One region of the Streptomyces sp. NPDC034103 genome, then DNA from elsewhere that is predicted to be linked to it. Evidence: riboswitches for the same ligand, from Rfam matches in the RefSeq annotation. Region 1 holds a riboswitch; each other region holds the start of a gene.
What was found. Region 1 has a riboswitch for cyclic di-AMP ahead of ACZ56U_RS33370 (transglycosylase SLT domain-containing protein). Riboswitches for the same ligand answer to the same signal wherever they lie in the genome.
Positions count from the first base shown of each region.

Region 1 (4,211 bases):
CAGGTAGTGCTCGACCGGGTCCCGGCCGTCCACCGGTCCGGCGGTCTCCAGGATCTGCCCGGTGACCAGCCGCTCGAACGCCTCGGCCTGGACCCGGACGGCCTCCGGACCGAGGTCGGCCAGGATGTGGGAGGCGCGGGCGAACAGGAAGTCGCCGGTGAGGACGGCGACCGAGTTGCCCCAGCGGGTGTTCGCGCTGTCGACCCCGCGCCGTACGGCCGCCTCGTCCATCACGTCGTCGTGGTACAGCGTCGCCAGGTGGGTCAGCTCCACCACCACGGCCGACGGCACGATTCCGGGGGCGTAGCGGTCGCCGAACTGGGCGGCGAGCATCACCAGCAACGGGCGGAAGCGCTTTCCGCCCGCCCGGACGAGATGCTGCGCGGCCTCCGTGATGAAGGGGACCTCGCTCTTGGTGGCTTCGAGCAAACCCTCCTCGACGGCCGCCAACCCGGCCTGGACATCGGCTTCCAGAGCCTGGTCCCGCACGCTCAGCCCGAACGGCCCGACGACGGTCACGAGGGGTCTCCTGTCTGCTGGTGTCTACTGGCGATTACGCGGTTTGTCGATAGGTCGCTGCCATCACTCAAGTCAGCGTATCCGGTCACCTTTCGATCACCGATGCCACCCACCCGAGCAGCACGGGCGGTATGGGACCACGACCGGTATGTTTCTGATCACCTGAAAAGACCGGTTATCTGCACACTTGGACGAAAGCGGCAGAGCCCGTCGCGCACGGCCGTCGATGTGGAGCCCGCCGGCGGGCCGCTTCGGCCGGCCCCGAGGCTCTGCCCACCCCCTCCGACCTGGAGGTACGGGGAACGGTTCTCGTTCCTGGACATGCGGGCCGCCCCCGCCTGGGTGACATGCGCATGCTGCTGTGAGCCACGGGGTCGGCGACGTGCAGGGCCGGCCGCGTCCGTCTCCGCCGCGTACGGCCCCCCTGGTCCACCTCGTGCCGGTCACCGAACGCATGCCCGCTTCGGCGTCAACGGCGCGATCACGGTGGCTGCGGGCCCGGCCGCGAGGGCGGCGCCCCGTGGCTGCGCCGCACTACGCACCCCGTCCACCGAGGTCACCCCGATGAGCCCGCGCATCCCGATGAGCCCGCGCATCCGTACGCCGCCCACCCGCCGGACCCCCGGCACCCGAGCCCGGCCTGACGGGGCCTGTGGCTCGACCGGCTGGAGCGGCTGGAGCGGTACGAGCGGTACGAGCCATCGGTCCACCCCTGGCTGGCCCGCCGGACCCGGGACGATCACTGGCGGCACGACCGTGTCCGTGCGGACTACGGCGCGATCGACGCGGCGGGTCCTGACGGTGGGCGGCTCGGGGCGGGGTTCGTCCAGCACGGCGGGGACATCCACGCCCAGCGGCCGAGACCGCTCGGGCTCGTCGAAGGCAACGCCTGAGGACGCCTCACGCGTGGGACACCGCCGCCGTCCGAACCCGCTCGGAGATCACCTGCGACGGGACGCGCTCCCTGACGTCGGACGAGGTGATCTGCGCGGAGGGCGGCGAGGTGGTCCTCCGTCGGGCGTGGCAGAAGCGAACCCCACGGGCCGCCGGATAACTGCCAGTTGGGCATCATTGCCCGATATGCCGTGCTTGCGCTCGCCAGTGAGTTGACTCACGTCCGCACACCCGACTCCCTTGGAATTCCGCGGGCGACAAACCGCACACCAAGGTCAACAAGTGTGATCTGTGAATTCGGTACTTGTTCCGGACATGTGCTCTCGCATACGTTCCGGGCCCGGGCGGACGCCTAATCCTGCCGCCGCCCGATTCCGCTCACTCAACGAAACACGTACGGCAGGAGCGGGGGACCCAGGTAAGTCGCCGAATCCGGACGTCTCAGGGCGATCCGGTACGGCTCGGGGTGTAGTCGTGCCTTCTCCGGCATGACCGGGCAGCTCCCGCCCGAACCCGACAGCTCACCTCGTAGGCGCCGGAGAGGAACTTCGTCATGCGTCTGCCCCGCAAGCTCGCCATCGCCGGTACCGGCATAGCCCTGCTCGCCCTTCCGCTCGTCGGCGCCACCAGCGCCTCCGCGGCCACCCCGACGGTGTCCACCGCGACCTCGCTCGGCTACTCCAACACCCTCGACGGCTGGATCCGCGCCTCGCTGCAGGTCATGGCCCAGAACGGCATCCCCGGCAGCTACAACGGCATCTACCGCAACATCATCCGCGAGTCCTCGGGCAACCCGTACGCCATCAACAACTGGGACTCCAACGCCGCCGCGGGCACCCCGTCCAAGGGCCTGCTCCAGGTCATCGACCCGACGTTCCAGGCGTACCACGTCGCGAACACCTCGTGGGACCCCTACGACCCGGTCGCCAACATCACCGCCGCCTGCAACTACGCGGCGCAGCGGTACGGGTCGATCGACAACGTGTGGGGCGCTTACTAGAACGCGGCGGGGAAGAGTCTTTCGAGGACGACGGCGATGCCGTCGTCCTCGTTCGACAAGGTCACCTCGTCGGCCACGGCCTTGAGTTCGGGGTGGGCGTTGGCCATCGCGACCCCGTGGGCCGCCCAGTCGAACATGGGGATGTCGTTGGGCATGTCCCCGAAGGCGACGGTCTGTTCGGGACCGAGGCCGAGGTGTCCGGCGGCCATCGCCAGGCCCGTCGCCTTGGTGACGCCGCATGGCTGGAGTTCGACGGTGCCGGGGCCCGACATCGTCACGGTCGCGAGGGAACCGACGACGGTGCGCGCAGTCGCCGCCAACTCGTCGTCGGACAGCGACGGATGGCGCAGCAGCACCTTGCTGATCGGCTCGCACCACAGGTCGTCGCGGCGCGCCACCCGCACGGCGGGCAGGGTCGGGTGCGGCATCAGATAGCCGGGCTCGATGAGGGTGAGCCCGTGCACCCCGTCCTGGTCGACGGCGGCGTACACCTGCCCGACCTCGGCCTCGATCTTGCCGAGCGCGGTCTCGGCCAACTCCCGGTCCAGGGTGACCGACCAGAGCAGACGGTCCGCGCCGGCGTCGTAGACCTGCGCGCCCTGCCCGCACACCGCGAGCCCCGTGCTGCCCAGGTCGTCGAGGAGCGGCCGCACCCTCGGGGCCGGACGGCCGGTCACCACCAGATGCCGGGCCCCGGCCTCCGCCACCCGGGCGAGCGCGGCGAGCGACCGGTCGGAGAGCGTGTCGTCGCCCCGGAGCAGGGTCCCGTCCAGGTCAGTGGCGATGAGTGAATATGCGGTGGGTGCGGCCATGATCAGAGAATACGGATGGAAACCCCTGCCGACTCGACGCGAACCGGACGGGCGCAGCCTTCACATGCGTTGACCGCCGCTCCGGTTCCGCCTGCCGATGCACTCCTGTCACTGTGCTGATGTAACTGTGATCGTGCACAGAACGAAGACGGTGCAACCTCTTGTCAGCACAGAGGTTGTGAGGTTACTTACTTGGAGCTCAGAACATCAGCGACGGCCTCGACTGTGCACGCTCACAGGCTCATCCGGCGCCGATCTTTCCGTGACCGCCCGCCGAAGGGACCCGAGAGATGCGCAGACGCAGTGTTCTCACCGCCGCCGGAGCCGCCGGAGCCGCCGCGCTGGCCGTGCCCGTGCTGGGGGCCACGCCCGCGGCCGCCGACACCTCAAGTGGGCGCCGGCGCCTGGAGGTACGCGCCATGGACATCTCCTCGCTGCCCAAGAACGAGGACCACGGCGCCGTGTACCGCACGGCCGACGGCCGCCGCGAGGACCCGGTCCGTCTCCTCGCCCGCGCCGGCGTCACCCATGCCCGGCTGAAGGTCTGGGTGAACCCCGCCGACGGCTACAACACCAAGGCACGTGTGCTGCCGCTGGCCCGCCGCCTGCGCCGGGCCGGTATCGGCATCTGGGTCGACTTCCACTACTCCGACACCTGGGCCGATCCGGCGCACCAGACCAAGCCGGCCGCGTGGGCGGACCTGGACATCGCCGGGCTCACCCGGGCCGTGTACGACCACACCGCCGACGTCCTCGGCGCGCTGCGCCGGCAGGGGACGCCCGCCGACCTCGTCCAGGTCGGCAACGAGATCAACGGCGGCATGCTCTGGCCCGAGGGCAAAGAACTGGGGCAGTGACAGCGGCGGTTGGGGCAATCTCACCGCCCTGCTCAAGGCGGGCCTGAGCGCCGCCCGCGACACCACGCCCCGCGTGCGCACTCTGCTGCACATCGCCTCGGGCGGCGACAACGGCACGTCCCGCTGGTG
Region 1 covers NZ_JBVISS010000017.1:147,313-151,523, reverse strand. The annotation lists gene ACZ56U_RS33375 (polyprenyl synthetase family protein) at 1-519, opposite strand, end outside; cyclic di-AMP (ydaO/yuaA leader) riboswitch at 1,779-1,963, shown strand; gene ACZ56U_RS33370 (transglycosylase SLT domain-containing protein) at 1,967-2,413, shown strand; gene ACZ56U_RS33365 (HAD family hydrolase) at 2,410-3,225, opposite strand; gene ACZ56U_RS33360 (glycosyl hydrolase 53 family protein) at 3,516-4,082, shown strand; gene ACZ56U_RS33355 (glycosyl hydrolase 53 family protein) at 4,111-4,211, shown strand, end outside.

Region 2 (4,211 bases), on a different contig from region 1:
GGTGCGCTCCTTGATGATCTGGCGGTACGAGGCGATCATGCGGTTCGCCGCCTTGCCGTCGCCGAGGATCTCGCGCAACTGCTCGATCTCGCCGTCGCGGACCATCTTCCAGAACTCCGAGCCCTCCGCCGGGTCGCTCAGCGGGAGGTTCACGTTGCGCACGCCCGGCAGCTCGATGTCGGGGCCCTCCAGCTTCTGGTCCGAGGCGTTGCGGAAGTCGAAGACCGTGTGCAGTCCGAGCGAGGTGAGGAACGCGGCGTCCTCGTCGGTCGCGTGTGCCAGGTGGCCGCTGCGGTACAGCACTCCGTAGCGCACCCGCCGTCCGTCGACGGTCGGCAGCCCGCCCACGTCGCGGAAGTTGCGCACGCCGGCCAGCTCGGGCTCGGTCGACGGGATCTGCTGCGTCACGGGGGCTCCTCCCGGTCGGGACCGTCGCCGCGGCTCGTCGACGGGCTTTCATGACGATACGACATCGGTTCCCGGGGCAATCAGTTGTCCACAGACGTTGCCTCCAGGCCCGGAAGCCCTTGATGATGTTGGCGATTGAGCGTCCATGTTCGAATGTGTGAGGGTTTGATGCTGGAGATCTCCGAAACCGGCCGTACCTGGCTTCTCTCCGGGCCGGCCAGCAGTTACGCCGTCCACCTCACCGAGGACGACGTTCTGCTGCACCTCCACTGGGGCCCGAGCATCACGCTCGCCGACGCCGAGGAACTCGCCGCCCGGCCGCTGCCCGCCGAACGCGGTTTCGAGTCCCCGCTCGACGGCCGTGAGGAGTACCCCGTCGAGGGCGGCCCCCGCTTCGTGCGCCCCGCGCTGTCCGTGCGCGCGGGCGAGCGGCGCGGTACCGAGTGGAGCTTCGAGGCGTACGAGGCGCCGAACGGCGCCGGGGGCGACGAACTGCGGCTCCGCTTCCGCGACGGAGGACTCGCGATCACGCTCCACTACCGCATGCGCGGCGACGTCGTGGAGCGCTGGGTGGGCCTGGACAACCAGGGGCCCGACGCCGTGGAGCTGCTGCGCGCCGACTCCGCCACCTGGACGCTGCCCGAGCGCGAGGACTGGCGGCTGTCCCATCTGCACGGCCGCTGGGCCGCCGAGTCCCGGCTGACCAGCGCGCCGCTCACCTACGGCGAGCAGGTCATCGGCAGCCGCCGCGGCCACACCGGGCACCAGCACCTGCCGTGGGTGGCGCTGGACACCGACGCCACCGAGGAGCGCGGCGAAGTGTACGGCTGCGCTCTCGGCTGGTCGGGCTCCTGGCGGATCACCGTGGCCCAACTCCTGGACGCGCGTGTGCAGATCACCGGCGGCGCCGGGTACGACGAGTCGGGTCTGCTGCGGCTGGCGGCGGGGGAGACCTTCACCACGCCCGTCTTCGCCGGACTGTGGAGCGACGGCGGCTTCGGGGGCGCGAGCCGGGCCTGGCACGCGTACCAGCGGACGTACGTCGTCCCGGACGCGGACCGGGACCGGCCGGTGCTGTTCAACTCCTGGGAGGCCACCGAGTTCGACATCTCCGAGGAGCAGCAGGAGGCGCTCGCCCGGCGCGCCGCGGACATCGGCGTCGAGCTCTTCGTGGTCGACGACGGCTGGTTCGGCGCCCGTACCAGCGACCGCGCCGGGCTCGGCGACTGGGCGCCCAACCCGGACCGCTTCCCCGGAGGCCTGAAGCCGCTGGCCGACCAGGTGCACGCGCTCGGCATGCAGTTCGGGATCTGGGTCGAGCCGGAGATGGTCAACGCGGACAGCGATCTGTACCGGGCGCACCCGGACTGGGTCCAGTACCAGCCGGGACGAAAGCGGACGGAATTCCGCAATCAGCTCGTACTGAACCTGGCGCGCGAGGACGTCCAGGAGTACCTGTTCGGCCGGCTCGACGCCCTCCTGGCCGGCGCCCCGATCGACTACGTGAAGTGGGACTTCAACCGCAGCTTCACCGACGCCGGCTGGCCCGGCGAGCCGTATCCGCAGCGGCTCTGGGTCGACCACGTGCACGCCTTCTACGCCCTGCTGGACCGGCTCAGGGCGGCCCACCCGGACGTCGCCTTCGAGTCCTGCTCGGGCGGCGGCGGCCGGATCGACCTCGGTGTGCTGAGCCGGACCGACCAGGTGTGGACCTCCGACAACACCGATCCGCTGGACCGGCTCGCCATCCAGCACGGCTTCAGCCAGATCCACCCCGCGCGCGTGATGGCCGCCTGGGTGACCGACAGCCCGAACGCCATGCTCAACGGCCGGGTCAGCTCGCTGCGGTTCCGGTTCGTCAGTGCCATGGCCGGGGTGCTCGGCGTGGGCGGCGACCTCACCCGGTGGACCGAGGAGGAGCTCGCCGAGGCCCGTGAGTGGGTGGAGCTCTACAAGGAGATCCGGCCCCTGGTGCAGCGCGGCGACCAGTACCGGCTGCGGCCGCCGCGGGGCGGGCTGAGCGCCGTGCAGTACGTCCTCGGGGACGAGACCGTGGTCCTCGCCTCGCTCCAGGCGCAGAGCTACGGCGAGCCGGTGCCGGCGCTGCGGCTGCGGGGGCTCGATCCGGCGGCGTCGTACGAATGCCTTGAAACGGGCGAAATCCACAGAGGGGCTGTATTGCTGCATCACGGACTTCGCGTCGGCTTGCGGGGCGATTTGGATGCGACAGTTCTTCGGTTGCGCCGCATCTGAGCCTTCTGTCCGAATTGGCGCCTTCATTCGTGTTGCGATGCGTTCATTCCAACTCGCTCTGGAATAGCGGGACCTGTGAATCGGGCACGTGAGGAGCGTCATACCCGTGACGGTGCGTCGCCCGTCATGTTCACGTAATCTCCATGTTTTTCCTGGGGTTTGGAGGGGTGGAGGCGGACGTAATTCACGCACGGTGACCGGTAATTCCCACAGGGGATCACGAGGAACGCATTCACCTGGAACCTCTTACTTGTCCCTTTGCGTCCTGCTCGCTTACGTTCGCCATCCATCCGGACGGACGCCCAATCCTGCCGCCGCCCGGAGTCCCCACTACTCACCCGTGAACGGCAGGAGCGGGGGACCCACAGGTACAACTGCCTGTTCCGGTCTCCGGAACGGCTAGGGGTTAAGCCGCACCTCGGTGCGGCCGGGCATCTCCAGCTCGCACCCGACAGCTCACCTCGTAGGCGCCGGAGAGGAATTCGCCATGCCCGCGAAGGGTAAGCACCGCCGTCCGAAGGCCCAGCGCCTGACCCGCTCGATCGCCGTCGCCGGTACCGGCGGAGCGGCACTCGCCCTCCCGCTGATGGGTGCCGCGGGTGCCCACGCGGCCCCCTCACAGTCCGCTGCGCAAAAGGCCGTCCAGTCCCTTCCGGCCGCCGAGAAGACGGCTGTCGACAAGGTGGCGGAGAAGAAGAGCGCCGCGAACACCGCGACCGTGCGCACCTATTCGGTGCGGGCCGGTGACTATCTTTCGAAGATCGCCGACGAGCAGAACGTCAGCGGCGGCTGGCAGAAGCTCTACTCCGACAACCGCGAAATCGTCGGCTCCGACCCGTCGCTGATCCACCCCGGTCTGAAGCTGACCCTCGGCAAGAAGGCCGCGGCGAGCACGGAGAAGTCGGCGGACACGTCCACGAGCACCCGGAAGTCCTCGTCCTCCGCGTCCGGTTCGTCCTCGAAGGCCTCCTCGAAGTCGAGCACGACGGCCGCCACCCAGAGCAGCGAGTCGACCGGCGCGAGCAGCAGCGCCGGCGGCTTCACGCTCCCGGTCGCCGGTGCCACCGTCGGCACGCCGTACCGCATGGCCGGCAGCATGTGGTCCAGCGGGTACCACACCGGCGTCGACTTCGTCGTCCCGACCGGTACCTCGCTCAAGGCCGTCGGCGCCGGCACGGTCGTCTCCGCCGGCTGGGGCGGCGCGTACGGCAACCAGGTCGTCATCAAGCTCGCCGACGGCTACTACGCCCAGTACGCCCACCTGTCCTCGCTCTCGGTCTCGTCCGGCCAGACCGTCTCCGCGGGCCAGCAGGTCGGACTCTCCGGCGCGACCGGCAACGTCACCGGTCCGCACCTGCACTTCGAGATCCGCACCACCCCGGACTACGGCTCGGACGTGGACCCGGTCGCCTACCTCCGCGCGAAGGGCGTCTCCGTCGGCTGACCCCCACTCCACGTGCCACCGAAGGCCGGACCCCGATCCCCGGGTCCGGCCTTCGGTGTTGCCGTGGGTGCGTTCGTGACCGCGGCGTTGCGTTCCTGTGGCGCGG
Region 2 covers NZ_JBVISS010000008.1:230,220-234,430, reverse strand. The annotation lists gene ACZ56U_RS19565 (tyrosine-protein phosphatase) at 1-408, opposite strand, end outside; gene ACZ56U_RS19560 (alpha-galactosidase) at 577-2,661, shown strand; cyclic di-AMP (ydaO/yuaA leader) riboswitch at 2,987-3,146, shown strand; gene ACZ56U_RS19555 (M23 family metallopeptidase) at 3,149-4,105, shown strand.
Region 2: linked by a shared signal. The riboswitch ahead of ACZ56U_RS19555 (M23 family metallopeptidase) and the one ahead of ACZ56U_RS33370 (transglycosylase SLT domain-containing protein) in region 1 are both predicted to bind cyclic di-AMP.

Region 3 (4,211 bases), on a different contig from region 1:
GACGCGGAGGGGGGAGCGCGGGAGGTGAGCGGCGGGACCGGACATGGGGGCGATGCTAAGGAGCGCGGGAGGAGGCGAGGGCGGGGCACGCGCGCGTGCGCGGAGAAGTGCGCGCGGGCGCCGGGCAGGACTGGGGCGCGCGCCGCACGCAGAGGGTGCGGGCAGGGACCGCCCTCGGGGAAGCCCGGCCAGGAGGGCGGAGCAGCGGCGGGGATCTGAGTAGTTGCGCTCATGACACTCGGCCTCCGCCCCGCGAGACTCTGCCCATGTCCTTCGGAAGACCAGCCACAGCTGCCCCGGCCGCCACAGCCGCCGTAGTCGCCGCCCTCATCGCGCTCACGGTGACGGCGTGCGGAAGCCAGAAGGGTGGTGTGGGGGCGGAGTCGAGCCCCGGCGCGCGCTCGGGCAGCGCCTCGCCCTCCTATCCGCCCCCGCCCCGGTGCGCCCAGGCCGCGAAGACGCCCGTGGCGGTGCCCTCGTCGCCGAGCCCCCGTGCCGACACCGCCACGCCGGAGGAGAACATCGATCAGCCCCCGAACTACGCCGACAACCACGCGTACCGCATGCGGACCTCCCTCAGCGCGGAGCAGCAGGCCAGCGGGCAGGCGTCGGCGGAACTCATCCTCGCGGAGCTGGCGAAGGTCAGGAAGGAGGGCGGTTCGGGGGAGTACGGGAGCTTCAGTGATGAGCGCGTCGAGACCGCGCTGGCGCGCCTCGGCTGCGGCGAGGAGCACGGGGTCTCCGTGGGGAACGGCTACTACGCCGTCTACACGGGCGTCGTGTGCGTGTCGGGGCGGGTGACGAAGGACGAGCTGACCGGCGAGGTGCACGGCGTCTACGCCGAGCCGCAGCCCGGCGAGGGGCCCTGTGTCGAGAACCGGGGAGGTCACTGACGCCAGGGCCGCGCCGCGCGTCAGGCCGGCCGCACCACGCTTGTGGATCGCCGGCCGTGCCGCGCGTCAGGCCGGCCGCACCACGCTGTGGATCGCCGACTCACCGTCGTAGAAGAGGGACTCCTCGCGTACGTACGCCCCCGGCTTCGGCGCGTGGATCATCTTGCCGTTGCCGATGTAGATGCCGACGTGGGTGACATCGTCGTAGAAGAAGACGAGGTCGCCGGGCCGGGCGTTGGAGAGGGAGACCGTGGTGCCGGCGTTCACCTGGTCGTAGGTGGTGCGCGGCAGGGAGATGCCGGCGGCGTTCCAGGCGGCCTGGGTGAGGCCGGAGCAGTCGTAGGAGTCGGGGCCGGTGGCGCCCCAGACGTACGGCTTGCCGATCTGTGAGCGGGCGTAGGCGAGCGCCTTCTCGGCCTTGGTGGCGTACGAGGAGTCTGTGGTCTGCGAGGGGTCCGTGGTCTGCGAGGGGGAGGAGGACGACGAGCCGCTCGCCACCCCCTGGGCCGCGGCCTCCTCCTTCGCCGCCTTCTGCTCCGCCGCCTGCTGCTTCGCCAGCTCCGCGGCCTTGCGGGCGGCCTCCTCCCGCTTCTCCTTCTCGATCGCCGCGAGCCGCGCCTTCTCCTCGGCGGTCAGCCGCGACAGCAGCTCGCGCGCGTCGGAGAGCTTCTTCTGGACGGTCGCCTTGGCGGTCTTGAGGTCGCTCTGTGTGTCGGTGAGCGTCTCGAGGCTCTGGGTGGCCTCCTGACGCTTCTTCATCGTCGCGGCCTGCTCGGTGACGTAGTCGTCGACCGCGCCCTTCTGGCGGGACGTCATACGGCCCATCAGCTGCGTCTGGTCGAAGTAGTCCTGCGGGGAGTCCGCGAGCAGGAAGGTCGCCGTGTCGGGCGCGGAGGCGCCGGTGCGGTACTGGGCCGCGGCGAAGGTGCCGAGTTCCTCGCGGGCCTCGTTGAGCTTCTGGGTGCGCTTGGCGACGTCGTCGAGGAGGGTGTCGACCTCCTTGCGCTGCTTGGCGGTCTTCTCCTTGGTCGCGTTGTACTTCTCGGTCGCCGACTCCGCCTGGCGGTAGAGGTCGTCGACCTTCTTCTCGACCTCCTCGATGCTCGGCTTGTCGTCGGTCGAGGGGGCGGCGGTGGCCGTCTGGGAGAGCAGTGCCACGGAGGTGAGGGCGGCCGTGGCGAGAGCGGGGGTGCGTATGCCTCCCGCGGCGGACGACTTGCGGTGCGACGCCAAGGTCGGCGACTCCTTCCATGCTCCGCCTACCGAGTTAGCTGTCGGGTTCGGGCGGGTGCTTCGGAAGGTGTGCCCTACGGCCGTCCCCGGAGGGGAGTGGGGCCGATTCACCCCGGATCGGTGTGGGTCCCCGGCTCCGGCTGCCTGGAGAGGCGTACCGGACTCGGCGGAGGCCGCGCGGCCCGGCGACGTTCGCCGGTGGGGGTCGTACGGCCTGCCCGGCACGGTAGCCAACTCGCGTGGCCCCTGTGAAGGTTGATGGTCGATATGCCCGATACATTTTCGTGACCTTGGGGCGGGGCGCGGCAGGGCGCGGGCAATGCGGGCCGATCTGGCGGGGCTTGTTCGCATTTCTGGCGGAGTGGCCGTGCCCGGCCGCCGGCTTCCCGCCGCGCCGCGGTCGCCCGGGCGGCGTGACCGGCGCCTGTGCCCGCTCACGGCGAGCTGTGGGGCGTGCGCCGCCCCTGTCTTCCCCTGTCTTCGGGTCTTCCCCTGCCTTCGGGTCCGACGGCAAGATCTGCTGTCTTCGGGTCCGACGGCAAGATCTGCTGTCTTCGGGTCCGACGGCAAGATCTGCGCCTCGGCCTGCCTGGTCGCGAGCCGTGGCCGGACGGTCACGGAGGGCGAGGGGGCCTCGGGGCGGTCAGGTCCTGTGCGCGGGCCCGCGGGCTGTCTTTCCCGCGACTTCTCGGGGTGGCGGCGGGGTGTCAGTGGGGAGCCCTAGACTCGGAGAGCGATGAGCAGCCTCTTTGATGACAGCTTCCTGGCGGACCTCCAGGCCCCTAAGGGCCGCGAGGAGGAGCACCCGCCGCCGCCCGAGGACGAGCACGGACCGGAACCCGTTCCGGACGATCTGTTCGGCGGGAAGTTCGACGTGCCACCGGACCGGGACGGCTACTACCGCGACGGCGCCGCCCGCCCGGTCCTGGACGCGGCAGCCCTCGTCGAGGGGCTCAACGAGAACCAGCGCGCCGCCGTCGAGCACTCCGGCACCCCGCTGCTCATCGTGGCCGGCGCCGGCTCCGGCAAGACCCGTGTGCTCACGCACCGCATCGCGTATCTGCTGGCCGAGCGGGACGTCCACCCGGGCCAGATCCTCGCGATCACCTTCACCAACAAGGCCGCGGGCGAGATGAAGGAGCGGGTGGAGCAGCTCGTCGGCCCGCGCGCGAACGCGATGTGGGTGATGACCTTCCACAGCGCGTGCGTGCGCATCCTGCGGCGGGAGAGCAAGAAGCTCGGCTTCACGTCGTCGTTCTCGATCTACGACGCCGCCGACAGCAAGCGGCTGATGGCCCTGGTCTGCCGCGACCTGGACCTCGACCCCAAGCGGTTCCCGCCCAAGTCCTTCAGCGCCAAGATCAGCAACCTCAAGAACGAGCTGATCGACGAGGAGGACTTCGCCGCCCAGGCCACCGACGGCTTCGAGAAGACCCTCGCCCAGGCCTACGCCCTGTACCAGTCGCGGCTGCGCGAGGCCAACGCCCTCGACTTCGACGACCTGATCATGACGACGGTCAACCTGCTGCGCGCCTTCCCGGACGTCGCCGAGCACTACCGCCGCCGCTTCCGGCACGTCCTGGTCGACGAGTACCAGGACACCAACCACGCTCAGTACGCGCTGGTCAGGGAACTGGTCGGCACCTCCGAGCACCCCGTCGACGTACCGCCCGCCGAGTTCGACCTGCCGCCCGCCGAGCTGTGTGTCGTCGGTGACGCCGACCAGTCGATCTACGCCTTCCGCGGCGCGACGATCCGCAACATCCTCCAGTTCGAGGAGGACTACCCGCAGGCGACCACGATCCTGCTGGAGCAGAACTACCGCTCCACCCAGACGATCCTGTCCGCCGCCAACGCGGTCATCGAGCGCAACGAGTCCCGCCGCCCCAAGAACCTGTGGACCAACGCGGGCTCGGGCGCCCGCATCACCGGCTATGTCGCCGACACCGAGCATGACGAGGCGCAGTTCGTCGCCGACGAGATAGACCGACTGACGGACGCGGGCGAAGCGAAGGCCGGCGACGTCGCCGTCTTCTACCGGACCAACGCCCAGTCCCGGGTCTTCGAAGAGATCTTCATCCGCGT
Region 3 covers NZ_JBVISS010000011.1:235,521-239,731, reverse strand. The annotation lists gene ACZ56U_RS25575 (hypothetical protein) at 267-893, shown strand; gene ACZ56U_RS25570 (C40 family peptidase) at 960-2,126, opposite strand; cyclic di-AMP (ydaO/yuaA leader) riboswitch at 2,135-2,291, opposite strand; gene pcrA (DNA helicase PcrA) at 2,863-4,211, shown strand, end outside.
Region 3: linked by a shared signal. The riboswitch ahead of ACZ56U_RS25570 (C40 family peptidase) and the one ahead of ACZ56U_RS33370 (transglycosylase SLT domain-containing protein) in region 1 are both predicted to bind cyclic di-AMP.

Region 4 (4,211 bases), on a different contig from region 1:
CTGGCCCTCACCGTCCTCGGCGGCGGCGAGTCCTCCCGCCTCTACAACCGGCTCGTCCGCCGGGACCGTACGGCCGTCGCGGCCGGCTTCGGTCTGCTGCGGCTCGCCGGGGCGCCCTCGCTGGGCTGGCTGGACGTGAAGACCTCCGGTGACGTCGAGGTGCCGGTGATCGAGGCCGCCATCGACGAGGAGCTCGCCCGGTTCGCCGCGGAGGGCCCGACGGCCGAGGAAATGGAGCGCGCGCAGGCCCAGTTGGAGCGCGAGTGGCTGGACCGGCTCGGCACCGTCGCGGGCCGCGCCGACGAACTGTGCCGCTACGCCGTTCTGTTCGGCGACCCGCAGCTCGCCCTCACCGCCGTCGACCGCGTCCTGGAGGTGACCGCCGAGGAGGTCCAGGAGGTCGCCAAGGCGCGCCTGCGACCCGACAACCGCGCGGTGCTCGTCTACGAACCCCTCTCCGCGGAGGCCGCCGAGGACGCGGAGCTCCCCGAGGACCCCGAGGCCGAGGCCACCATCGAGGCCGGCGACAAGAACGAGGAGGCGGCCAAGTGACCGAGCTCGCCACGATGGAGTTCCACCCCCAGCCGCAGGCCGGCGAGGCGAAGCCGTGGGCCTTCCCGGCCCCCGAGCGCGGCACCCTCGACAACGGCCTGACGGTCCTGCGCTGCCACCGCCCCGGCCAGCAGGTCGTCGCCGTCGAGGTCCTCCTGGACGCCCCGCTGGACGCCGAGCCGGCCGGTCTCGACGGTGTGGCCACGATCATGGCGCGGGCCTTCTCCGAGGGCACCGACAAGCACACCGCCGAGGAGTTCGCCGCCGAGCTGGAGCGCTGCGGCGCCACCCTGGACGCGCACGCCGACCATCCCGGCGTCCGCCTGAGCCTCGAGGTCCCGGCGTCCCGCCTGCCCAAGGGGCTCGGTCTGCTGGCCGACGCCCTCAGGGCGCCCGCGTTCGCCGACAGCGAGGTCGAGCGGCTGGTCACCAACCGGCTCGACGAGATCCCGCACGAGCTCGCCAACCCCTCCCGGCGGGCCGCCAAGGAGCTGTCCAGGACCCTGTTCCCGGCGGACCTGCGCATGTCGCGCCCGCGCCAGGGCACCGAGGACACCGTCCGCGCCATCGACTCCGCGGCCGTACGCGCCTTCTACGAGAAGCACGTCCGCCCCGCCACCGGCACCGTCGTGGTCGTCGGCGACCTCACCGGCATCGACCTCGACGCGCTGCTCGGTGACACCCTCGGTTCCTGGACCGGCTCCTCGGCCGAGGCGCGGCCGGTGCCGCCGATCACCGCCGACGACACCGGCCGGGTCGTCATCGTGGACCGCCCCGGCGCCGTCCAGACGCAGCTGCTGATCGGCCGGATCGGCGCCGACCGGCACGACCGCGTGTGGCCCGCCCAGGTGCTCGGCACGTACTGCCTCGGCGGCACCCTCACCTCCCGCCTGGACCGCGTCCTGCGCGAGGAGAAGGGCTACACCTACGGCGTGCGCTCCTTCGGGCAGGTCCTCCGCTCCGCCCCGGACGGCACGGGCGCCGCGATGCTCGCCATCAGCGGCTCCGTCGACACCCCGAACACCGGTCCCGCCCTGGAGGACCTGTGGACGGTGCTGCGCACCCTCGCCGCGGAAGGTCTCACCGACGCCGAGCGGGACGTCGCCGTGCAGAACCTCGTCGGGGTGGCCCCGCTGAAGTACGAGACCGCGGCGGCCGTCGCGAGCACGCTGGCCGACCAGGTCGAGCAGCACCTGCCCGACGACTACCAGGCCACCCTGTACCGGCAGCTCGCCGCCACCGGCACCGTCGAGGCCACCGCGGCCGCCGTGAACGCCTTCCCGGTGGACCGTCTGGTGACGATCCTGGTCGGCGACGCGTCCGCCATCAGGCAGCCCGTGGAGGCCCTCGGCATCGGTGAAGTCACCGTCGTCACGGCCGAGTAGGGGCACGCGCGCGTGGGAGCCCTGGTGACTTGAGTGTCACCAGGGCTCCTTAATGTCCGAATTGAAGGTCAGTCGCCTGTTTGCCCTGTGGGATGCGCTACAAAAGCCGTGATCCGTTTGGGGATTGAAAGTGGCCCCGTTTAGCGTCTTCCCGGCTGTCCGTCAGGCACTGCGCCGCGCCCGCGGCACCGGACAGCCATCGCCGAGTCCCCGTACGGCGCGAGCCAGGGGAGCCGGGGACCCATCCGTAGTCCCTGGGGTGAATCGGACGCCCGCGCGTGCCGCGAGGGGGTCCGTAGGAGACCTTCCTGCTCCGAACCCGTCAGCTAACCCGGTAGGCGAGAGGGAAGGAAAGGACCAGCCACTACATGGCGTTCACGCGCGCCACCGGGAAGCACCGTCGTCCCAGCAGGATGAAGCGCACCACCGCCCACGCGGCGGGGATCGCGGCCCTCACCACGACCGGTGTCATCGGCACCCTCGCCGCCCCGGCCCTCGCCGCGGAGCCCGCGGCCGAGCAGACCGGACTCACCCCGGTCATCACCCTCGGCGACTCGGTCGCCGCCCAGATCGACGCCCAGGCCGAGGCCCAGGAGCAGGCAGCCGTCGAGGCCGCCCAGCAGAAGGCCGAGGAGGAGGCACGCCGGCAGGCCGCCGCCAAGGCCAAGAAGGAGCGCGAGGCCAAGGAGCGCGCCGCCCGCGCGGCCGCCGAACGCAAGCGCCTGAACACCTTCGTCAGCCCGATCGCCGGCTCCTACATCTCCACCGGCTACAAGGCCGGCGGCGCGGTGTGGTCCTCCGGCAGCCACACCGGCGTGGACTTCCACGCCGCCAGCGGCACCTCCGTGGTCGCGGTCGGCTCCGGCACGGTCGTCGAGGCCGGCTGGGGCGGGTCCTACGGCAACAACGTCGTGATCAAGATGCACGACGGCACGTACACCCAGTACGGCCACCTGTCGTCCATCGGCGTCTCGGTGGGCCAGACGGTCACCCCGGGCCAGCAGATAGGCCTGTCCGGCGCGACCGGCAACGTCACGGGGCCGCACCTGCACTTCGAGGCCCGCATGACGGCGGAGTACGGCTCGGACATCGACCCCGTCGCCTACCTCCGTTCGCACGGTGTGAACGTCTGACGACGGACGCGAGACCTCTTCGGAACCCCGGCCCACCGGCCGGGGTTTCGTCGTTTCCGCCGCGCCGCTGTCCAAAAAATATCCATGGATTCCGGCCCGCCATCGGAAATTCCCGCTCTTTGCAATAGAGTCACTGAACACACGTCAATCGTCGACGTTTCACGGGGATTAAAGCGGAGGTCGGTCATGCGTATTCCGGCGCACTCGGTATGCACCGCGATCAGGGACGACATCGTCGCCGGTGTCTACGAGCGCGGCAGCCGGCTCACCGAGGAACTCCTCGCGCGCCGCTACGGCGTCTCCCGCGTCCCCGTCCGGGAGGCCCTGCGCACGCTGGAGGCCGAGGGGTTCGTGGTGACCCGGCGGCACGCGGGCGCGTGCGTGGCCGAACCGACCGAGCAGGAGGCGGCCGACCTGCTGGAGATGCGGATGCTCCTGGAGCCGCTCGGCGCCTCGCGGGCCGCCCAGCGGCGCACCGAGGCGCATCTGAAGGTGCTGCGTGGCCTGGTCAGGCTGGGGCAGGAGCGGGCCAGGCGGGGCAACAGCGATGACCTGCGGTCCCTGGGCGGCTGGTTCCACGAGACGCTCGCCCAGGCCTCCGGCAGCCCGGCGCTGGCCTCGGTGCTGACCCAGTTGCGCCACAAGATCTCCTGGATGTACGCGGTGGACGCGCCGGCCGACCCCGTCGAGTCCTGGGCGGAGCACGGCGCGATCGTCGACGCGGTGGGCCGCGGGGACGGGGAACGCGCGCGTGCGGTCACCGCGCTGCACACGGAGCGTTCGACGGCCGCCCACCGCCTCAGGTTCGGCTCCGCGGGAGACCGGCCCGAGCGTGTGAGGAACTCGCAACATCCCGTAAACACGCCGAGCCTGCGGCATTAACAAGAGGGCCGTATACAAAGGGGCAGTAATTCACGGGGGCCTATTTATGCTGCCTGCGCACGTGAATTCACCGAGTGCGTGCGGAGAAAAGAAAGGGCCCGTCCGATAATTCGGACGAGCCCTTCGGTCATGCCGTGATCAGACGGTCTCGGGGAGTTCCTCGAGACCCTCCGAGACCAGCTTCGCCAGCCGGTCGAGGGCGGCGTCCGCGCCCTCGGCGTCGGAGGCGAGCACGATCTCCTCGCCGCCCTGGGCGCCG
Region 4 covers NZ_JBVISS010000001.1:610,817-615,027, reverse strand. The annotation lists gene ACZ56U_RS02695 (M16 family metallopeptidase) at 1-552, shown strand, start outside; gene ACZ56U_RS02690 (M16 family metallopeptidase) at 549-1,937, shown strand; cyclic di-AMP (ydaO/yuaA leader) riboswitch at 2,128-2,293, shown strand; gene ACZ56U_RS02685 (M23 family metallopeptidase) at 2,306-3,070, shown strand; gene ACZ56U_RS02680 (GntR family transcriptional regulator) at 3,257-3,952, shown strand; gene ACZ56U_RS02675 (HPr family phosphocarrier protein) at 4,091-4,211, opposite strand, start outside.
Region 4: linked by a shared signal. The riboswitch ahead of ACZ56U_RS02685 (M23 family metallopeptidase) and the one ahead of ACZ56U_RS33370 (transglycosylase SLT domain-containing protein) in region 1 are both predicted to bind cyclic di-AMP.